Actinoalloteichus fjordicus: one gene and its partner. The protein of the gene in region 2 interacts with the protein of the main gene of each other region in a pairwise test. Links are inferred from orthologs where the notes say so. Each region holds a gene or a part of one and is shown on either strand. Other genes may lie near its edges.

The links. The genes of interacting proteins can lie anywhere in the genome.
Region 1: the proteins of eno (region 2) and rpe interact in binary tests that used the Escherichia coli proteins (3 or more experiments, as listed by UniProt). The link is inferred for Actinoalloteichus fjordicus from one-to-one orthologs.

Annotation. Positions count from the first base shown.
Region 1 is NZ_CP016076.1:2,768,683-2,773,137, forward strand. Bases 869-3,819 are described here. They hold rpe (ribulose-phosphate 3-epimerase), read left to right. Parts: upstream 869-1,970; coding sequence 1,971-2,669; downstream 2,670-3,819. Other genes in these bases: UA74_RS12395 (riboflavin synthase), read left to right, coding at 3,265-3,819. In the rest of the region: mmuM (homocysteine S-methyltransferase), read left to right, coding at 1-522; more of UA74_RS12395, read left to right, coding at 3,820-3,900; UA74_RS12400 (bifunctional 3,4-dihydroxy-2-butanone-4-phosphate synthase/GTP cyclohydrolase II), read left to right, coding at 3,897-4,455. UniProt on the Escherichia coli protein: Catalyzes the reversible epimerization of D-ribulose 5-phosphate to D-xylulose 5-phosphate.
Region 2 is NZ_CP016076.1:796,265-800,699, forward strand. The notes cover bases 979-3,909. They hold eno (phosphopyruvate hydratase), read left to right. Parts: upstream 979-1,766; coding sequence 1,767-3,053; downstream 3,054-3,909. Other genes in these bases: UA74_RS03735 (tetratricopeptide repeat protein), read right to left, coding at 1,017-1,394; UA74_RS03745 (FtsB family cell division protein), read left to right, coding at 3,153-3,602; UA74_RS03750 (DUF501 domain-containing protein), read left to right, coding at 3,599-3,909. In the rest of the region: UA74_RS03730 (lytic transglycosylase domain-containing protein), read left to right, coding at 1-432; more of UA74_RS03750, read left to right, coding at 3,910-4,138. UniProt on the Escherichia coli protein: Catalyzes the reversible conversion of 2-phosphoglycerate (2-PG) into phosphoenolpyruvate (PEP). It is essential for the degradation of carbohydrates via glycolysis.

The DNA.
Region 1 (4,455 bases), 2.0 Mb from region 2 along the record:
GGCCGGTATGGCCTGACCGTCGGTCAGCTTCGAGCCTTCCACCGACCCCGCCTCCGGCTGCTGGCCGAGACAGCGCCGGACCTGCTCGCGATCGAGACCATTCCCGACGTCGACGAGGCTGCGGCCGTGCTCGCCGAACTCGACGGGCTGGGGCTGCCCGCCTGGCTGACCTTCACCTCCACCGGGATGCACACCAGGGCAGGCCAGCCCCTGGCCGAGGCCTTCGCGATGGTGCGGGGCCGAGCAGACGTCGTGGCCGTGGGGGTGAACTGTGCCAGCCCGGTCGGCGTTGCCGAGGTGGTGCGACTCGCCGCCGAGTGCAGCGGTAAACCGGTGGTGGTCTACCCCGACGGCGGTGAGGTCTGGAATGCCTCGGAGCGGGCCTGGGCCGGACCCGGCCGGTTTCGTCCCGGCGACGTCCGCGACTGGATCGCAGCGGGTGCCCGCCTGGTCGGCGGCTGCTGCCGCGTCCGACCCGCCGAGATCGCGGCGCTGGCGGCCGAGGTCGACGCCTGCACGTGACTCGTGCGGACCGATCGGCGCGGGCGGGGGCTCGGGCCGAGCGGACGAGTGGTTTCCGGCCTGCCGGGCGGGTGCGCCGGCCTCGGCACGATCCGGTGCAGAGGGTGAGGACAGACCCGACCACCCGCTGATGGTGACTTCGGTGACAGCCGTCGGACACACCTCCCCGTTGCTCACCGAGCCCCCTTCGCCTGCGGCGTGGGCGACCGTCGTGGGGGCGACGTGATCGACCGTTCTCGGCAGCGACGTGTGCGGCGACCCGGCCGAGGAGCCGAGAGGTTCTCGGCGGTGAGTCGATGCCGCCCCGTGCTGAGCGGTGGGCCACGGCAGCCGTGCCAGGACGACGGCGGCCACCCGAGCGCGGGCACCTGCGAGGCCGTCATCGTCGGCGTGATCGGGGATACGGGTGGCGCCCTCGCCTGCGGCCCGGTCGGGACGACCCACGCCGGCAGCTCTCGGCCCTGCCCGCCCCCTTCGACAGCCCGGCGGGCCCAGGGCATTGCTGAGCAGCCCGGCGACGAACCCGGCCAGGGCGAGAAGCCCGGAGCCCGTTTGCCGTGGCTCGCGCCGCCCGGCCGCGATGATCGCTCGGGCCGACCTGGCGACGACCATCGTCCGCATGCGAGACCACCGGCGAGCGGACCGCCGTGACGGTGGGTGAGCCGCAGGCTCGGCGAGCCACGGCGCCGCCGTGGCGGGCGCGGTGCGGCGGGTGTCGAACAGTTGAGGAGTGTGGTGAGAAGTCATGATTCGATGATCGAACAGGTGTTCGATTTCGGCAAGATATCGATCGGGTGGAACACCTGCTCCGTCGCGATTGCGGCCGGGATTCGATCGAGCCCGGCTGCTGCCACGCCGTGCACGCCCTACTGCCCCGACGGCGACTCGGCTGGTCCTCGTGAGTGAGTGCCCGCGACGGGCCGGGGAGGTGCGGATCGAGAATCCGGACTTCTTTGCGCAGCAGGCAGGAGACCGAGAAACGGCTCTTTCAAGAGCAAGGACGAGTCGGCCACGGCGCGATCGAGGAGCCAGCCGTCCGGAGGCCACCGTCAGCGCCTCCCGCAGGCCGGGCCCGCCGCGCGATCGAACGCGCCTTGGACCTAGAAGGGCGGAGCTGCCTGATCGGGACCTCCTCCCGTAGGCGGTGGCCGTTCGCTGCTGCGGCTCGGGGTGGGCTGCAACCGCCGTCGACCGGCTGCGTGCGCCCCGTCACCGCGCCCGGGCTGACCGTCCGGAAGGAGATCGACGTCCATGCCTCGCCGCAGGTCTCGATCGGGCAGGTCTGGGCCGGGCAGGGCTTGCTCGGCGGGCTTGCTCGGGCGGGCCTCGCCGTCCTCCTCCTGTCGTGGCGACCGCGTTCCGCAGGCGGTACAGGCCCGTCTCCTACACTCCGGTGCGTGTCCGTCGCACCAGAACCAGCTCAGCCCTCGACCGTCGATCGTCGACCGATGATCGCTCCGTCGATCCTGTCCGCCGATTTCGCCCGGCTGGCCGACGAGGTCGCCTCGGTGGCGGGGACCGTGGGGCGCCCCGGCGCCGACTGGCTCCACGTCGACGTCATGGACAACCACTTCGTGCCCAACCTGACGCTCGGACTGCCCGTGGTGCAGGCCCTCCTGGCCGCCACCGACATCCCGCTGGACTGTCATCTGATGATCGAGGACCCGGATCGATGGGCTGTCGGCTACGCCGAGGCGGGCGCACACAACGTCACCGTGCACGCCGAGGCCGCCGCCGACCTGCTCGGCATCGCCCGTGATCTGCGGGCGGCCGGGTCTCGGGCCGGACTCTCTATCAAGCCGAACACCCCGTTGGAGCCGTATCTCGACGTGCTTCGCCACTACGACACGCTGCTGGTGATGTCCGTGGAGCCCGGTTTCGGCGGGCAGTCCTTCATCCCGGAGACCCTGGCCAAGGTCCGGCAGGCCCGACACCTCGTCGACACCGGGCACCTGCGGCTGCTGGTGGAGATCGACGGCGGCATCAACGCCCAGACGATCGAGGCTGCGGCCGAGGCGGGTGTGGACTGCTTCGTCGCGGGCTCGGCCGTGTACTCCGCAGCCGATGCCGGGGAGGCAGTGGAGTACCTGCGATCCAAGGCCGCCGCCGCAGCCCCGGCCCATCGGACACCGGCTGAGCGGCCGTAGCGGATCGTGTGGTCCCCCGACGGCAGCCCCGCCTGCCGTCGCATCGTGCACGGTCGGCATGTCTGTTGTGTCGTCGTGCACGGTCGGCGCGCCTGTCGTGCCAGACCTGCGATCGGCCGGTCTGCTGTCTCGTCCCCCGCGGTCGCAGGTCTGCTGCTGCACGCGGCGGCGGCGCGGCGGCGTGTCTGCCACCTCGGCCCGCTGCGTCGACCTGCCCGTCGAGCGGCGCCGCCATGCCGAGTCGTCCCCTCCGCCAGGCAGTCACACCCCGCACCGCAGTCGATCACCCGGCCGTCGCACCGGCACGTCGACGGCAGTCCGGGGCGCACGTGTCCACGGCAAGCTGTGTGACCTGCGACGCGACGTCATGTCGAGTATTCGCCAAGGGGGCGGCCGTGCTTCGACCACGTCGGATTCGGGCGTCCGACGAATCATCTCGGTGATCGGGTTCCCGTCGCATGAGACCAGCACACCCGAGATAAGAGTCGATCCCCCGACGGTGGGAGACTCGGACTGCAGGTGCCGCAGTCGCCGCACACCTGGTTCGTCGCCGCCGCGCGTGCGAACGGTCGTCCACTCGTCATGGAGGTCACCAGTGTTCACCGGGATCGTCGAGGAACTGGGCGAGATTCGCGAGGTGACTCGCCTGCCCGACGCCGCTCGACTCACGGTCGCCGCCGCCTCGGCGGTCTCCGACGCACGACACGGCGACTCGATCGCGGTCAACGGCGTCTGTCTGACCGTTGTCGACGTGCGCGACGGGACGTTCACCGCAGATGTGATGTCGGAGACACTGCTGCGCAGCAACCTCGACGGCATCGAGCGTGGCGACGTGGTCAACCTGGAACGAGCGCTGGCCGTCACCGCCCGGCTCGGCGGACACATCGTGCAGGGGCACGTCGACGGCGTCGGCGCCGTGGTGGAGCGCAGCCCGGCTGAGCACTGGGAGCTGGTGCGGATCGCCCTGCCCTCGGCCCTGGCCCGCTACGTGGTCGAGAAGGGCTCGATCGCCGTCGACGGCATCTCGCTGACCGTGAGCGCCGTCGACGCGGACTCCTTCACGGTCAGCCTGATCCCGACCACACTCGAACTGACCACCCTGGGTCGGCGAGCGCCGGGTGATCGAGTCAACCTGGAGGTCGACGTGTTGGCCAAGTACGTGGAGAAGCTGACTGCGCACGCCGCCCGTCCCGTGTCGCCCAGCCCGGTCACGACGGAGGTGACGCGATGAGCGAGGGGCGGCCGGGCTCCGGGCCCGACGTGGCGATGATCGAGCGGGCGATCGCCGACATCGCCGCAGGCAGGCCGGTGATCGTCGTCGACGACGAGGACCGGGAGAACGAGGGCGACCTGATCTTCGCTGCGGCGAAGGCCACCCCTGAGCTGGTGGCGTTCATGGTGCGACACACCTCGGGGTACCTGTGCGTGCCCCTCACCGAGCAGGACTGTGCGCGGTTGGACCTGCCGCCGATGTACCACAGCAACCAGGATCGGCGGGGCACCGCGTACGCGGTGACGGTGGATGCCAAGGACGGGGTGACCACCGGCATCTCCGCCGCCGATCGCAGCCACACCATCCGACTGCTCGCCGACCCCGAGGCCACCGCCTCCGACCTGCTCCGTCCCGGACACGTGGTGCCGCTGCGGGCCAAGGAGGGCGGGGTGCTCCGGCGTCCCGGCCACACCGAGGCGGCCGTCGACCTGGCGAGGCTCGCGGGACTGCACCCTGCGGGTGTGCTGTGCGAGATCGTCAGCCAGAAGGACGAGGGCGAGATGGCGCGGCGGG
Region 2 (4,435 bases):
GGGATCGGCCGAGTCGAGTCCGACCACGGCCGGTTCGCAGGCGCCGAACTCGGCAATGACAGCCGACCGAGCATCCCGATCTACGGGGTGCCGCTGGACGGCTCGTCCGGCGTGCTGGCGATTCCCGACACCGACGGCGGCGAGCTGGACGGCGACGACGTCTGGGACCGCGCGATGGGTCCGATGCAGTTCCTGCCCGAGACCTGGGAGCTGTTCGGCCGCGATGCCGACGGGGACGGCGTCGCCGACCCGCAGCGGCTCGACGACGCCGCGCTCTCGGCGGCCACCTACCTCTGTGCCGCGGATCGCGACCTGACCAGTGGGCCGGGCTGGTGGTCGGCGGTGTTCTCCTACAACAACTCGGTGGACTACGGCCAGCGGGTCTTCGGCCTGGCCGAGACCTACGCGGGCTACGTCCCCGAGGAGCCGTGACGGGCGTGCTCCGGTCGCCCTCTCGGCGATCCGGCCGGGAGTCGTGACCTGGAGCACGTGGTCGATACTGGCCGTCACGGCACAGGAACATGCAGGTCAGGAAGTATCGGCCCCGCGCATGCGGGGATGGCTCCAGCGGGGAGGCGAACGGGCCGACGATGGTGCATCGGCCCCGCGCATGCGAGGGCGGCTCCTGGCCGATCAACTGCGCGAACCTGGCGAGCGCATCGGCCCCGCGCCCGTAGGGACGGCCCCAGGATGGTGATGCCGTCGAGCACGGCGAAGGCATCGGCAACCCACACTCGGGCGGCTCACGGCGGCTGACCGCCCTTCGTCGTTGATCACCTCTTCGTTCGTACGACGAGGGGCTCTGGCCGTCAAGGGACTCATAAGCCCCTGGCCGAACCGGCCCTCTTCCTACGAAACGGCCTGCTGACAGCGCCGCACCGCCGCTGCCACCCCCGCACGCGGCGGGGGTGACTCGGCGGCGTCTCGACTCGGTGTGTCGTGCGGTGAGGCAGGATCCGCTCCAGTGCAGGCGGCCTGTCGACCGCCGTCGAGGAGCGTGCCCGCCGACCTGGCGCTCAGCGGTCCTGGAGGGCCACTCTGGCGCTGACCTCGCCCAGGGCGTCCTGATACTCCGGCGTCGGGTTCATCACGGCCGCCATCCGGATCTGCGCCAGTGCCTCGGTGAGTCTGCCCTGCCGTTGCAGGGTGCGGCCGAGGGCGAGGCGGGCGTAGTGATCGGCGGGATCGAGCTCGATCGCGGTGGTGAAGGCCTCCTCCGCCCGGCGGAACTGGGCGGTGTGCAGGTAGGCCCGGCCTGCGAGAAGCTGGACGCTGTGGGCGGCAGGGTTCTCGGCCAGCACGGGACGCAGCGCGCGCAGCGCCTCCAACGGGCGCCGATCGGCGAGCAGCGCCTCGGCCCGGCGGAAGGCGTCGAAGATGTCCTCGCTACTCATGGTCGACTCAACGCTACGCGGCACGAAGCTGTTCCACCTCCGCCATCCGGCTGGCCTGGGCCGGCCCGCTGGTCACCCGGAGTGGTCTGCCGCCGCCCGCACGGGGCTAGGCGCACCCGTCACCGAGCCGACACGGGTACGACGGGGACCGACGGCGGCCCGCCGCGCCGACCCCGACCGCCGCCCGTTCGACGGCGTGTCGGCGGTCGGCGCGGCGGGCCTGCCGACCAGCGGGCACACTTGATCGATCACCCGGCCCGGACCTGCGCCGAAGGGGCGCTGTGACGGGGGAGACGCCTGCCTTCGGCAGGGCCGGTCCACTCGCGGGCTAGGCTCGACGCCGATCAGTTTCACTCAGGGTGAGGAGCACAGGTGGCAGTCATCGAACAGGTCGGCGCCCGAGAGATCCTCGACTCGCGCGGCAACCCCACCGTCGAGGTCGAGGTCGCACTGGACGACGGCACGGTGGCCCGTGCGGCGGTGCCCTCCGGCGCCTCCACCGGAGAGCACGAGGCGGTCGAGCTCCGCGACGGCGACAAGGACCGGTACAACGGCAAGGGCGTCGAGAAGGCCGTCACGGCGGTGCTCGACGAGATCGGCCCGGAGCTGACCGGCATCGAGGCCATGGAGCAGCGGATCGTCGACCAGAAGCTCATCGACCTGGACGGCACCCCCGCCAAGTCGCGGCTCGGCGCCAACGCCACGCTCGGCGTCTCGCTGGCGGTGGCCAAGGCGGCGGCGGACTCCAGCGGTCTGGAGCTGTTCCGCTACGTCGGCGGCCCGAACGCGCACCTGCTTCCGGTGCCGATGTTCAACATCGTCAACGGCGGTGCCCACGCCGACAACGACGTGGACATCCAGGAGTTCATGATCGCGCCGATCGGCGCGGAGTCCTTCCGTGAGGCGCTGCGCTGGGGCGCGGAGGTCTACCACTCGCTGAAGTCGGTGCTCAAGAGCAAGCAGCTGGCCACCGGACTCGGTGACGAGGGCGGGTTCGCCCCTGACCTCGGCAGCAACCGCGAGGCGCTGGACCTGATCACCACGGCGATCGAGAAGGCGGGCTACCGGCCGGGCCGGGACGTCGTCCTCGCCCTGGACGTCGCCGCCACCGAGCTGTACTCCGAGGGCTCTTACACCTTCGAGAAGCGCACGCTCTCCGCCGAGGAGCTGTCGAGCTACTACGCCGAGCTGGTCGCCGCCTACCCGCTGGTGTCGATCGAGGACCCGCTGTCCGAGGACGACTGGGAGGGCTGGACCCACCTGACCGCCCAGATCGGCGACAAGGTGCAGATCCTCGGCGACGACCTCTTCGTCACCAACCCGGAGCGCCTGGCGCGCGGCATCGACGAGAGCGCGGCCAACGCGATGCTGGTCAAGGTGAACCAGATCGGCACGCTCACCGAGACGCTCGACGCGGTGGGTCTGGCTCACTCCAACGGGTTCAAGACGATGATGAGCCACCGGTCCGGCGAGACCGAGGACACCACCATCGCCGACCTCGCGGTGGCCGTCGGCAGCGGCCAGATCAAGACCGGCGCCCCCGCCCGCAGCGAGCGGGTCGCCAAGTACAACCAGCTCCTGCGGATCGAAGAGGCGTTGGGCGACGCCGCGCGGTACGCCGGAGAACTTGCCTTCCCCCGCTTCACTCCGGGAGCCTGAGGCATGGCCAGGCGCGAGCGGGACCGACCGCGTGGGCGAGGCGAGTCCCCTCCCGCTCGGTCGGCCGATCGCGCCCGGCGCACCACCAGGAACAGACAGGTGAACATCGCCAGCACCCTGCGCCGCCGGGTCCGCCGCCGCGTGAGCAGGCGTACCGGCACCGGCGGCGCCTTCGGGCTCGCCTCGACCCGGCGCGCGGCGATCCTCGCGCTGGTGGTGTGCGCGCTGGCGCTGAGCGTTGCGGTGCCGCTGCGCACCTACTTCACCCAGCAGGCCGAGATGACCGAGGCGGCGGAGCTGCGCGGCAGGCTGGAGCAGGAACGCGGGGAGCTGGAGCAGCGACGCGACCAGCTCTCCGATCCCGCACACATCGAGGCGGAGGCACGGCGGCGGCTGCGATACGTCCGGCCCGGCGAGACGCCGTACATCGTGCAGCTCCCCGCCGAACAGCGAGAACAGGCGGCGGACTCCGCCGATCAACAACCGGAGCAACAGGACGCCCCCTGGTTCGCCAGGCTGTGGCGTTCCATCACGGGAGGCGAGGAATGAGCGTCGGATCATCGGTGCCGGGCGCGACGCGGGCCACGGACGGCGATCGTGCCGCCGTCGCCGCTCAGCTCGGCAGGTCGCCGCGTGGGCTGCTGTCGGTGGCCGCCCGCTGCCCCAGCGGGCATCCGGCGGTTGTGCTGACCAGCCCTCGCCTCGAGGACGGCAGCCCGTTCCCGACGCTCTACTACCTGACCTGTCCGCGACTCACCGGCCTCGCCAGCACCCTGGAGACCTCGGGGTTGATGCGGGAGATGACCGAGCGCCTCGATGCGGACCCGGAGCTGGCCGCCGCATATCAGCGGGCGCACGAGTCCTATCTGGCACAGCGCGACGCGATCGAGCCGTTGGGCACCGAGGTGAGCGCGGGCGGGATGCCGACGCGGGTCAAGTGCCTGCACGTGCACCTGGCTCACCGGCTCGCCGTGGGTCCGGGCGTGAATCCGTTCGGCGACGAGGTACTGGACCGGCTGGCCGAATCGTGGCCCGCAGGCGACTGCGCCGGGCCTGCCGACGGCCGGGACTCCGCCGCACCCTGATCACGGCTGCATCGTGGGCGTTGTTCCACTGTGATCATCGTTTCACGGTGATCGTGCTGCACCGAGCCCGTGCTTCACTGTGTGTGCGCTTCACCGGGAGCAGACGATTCCGGCGGTGAGATGGGTTCGTCCGAGCAGGAGCACGGGGCCGGTGGACAGGGCGGTGCCACTTTCGTCCATCGGGGCGGATGTTCGCCTCCGGTAGGCCGGTTCTTCCGCCGAAGGTTGAGAACCTCGGCCCGGTGAGCTGAAATACTCGGTGTCTTCGGTGATCGGCTCGGCGCGCGAGGAAGGTGC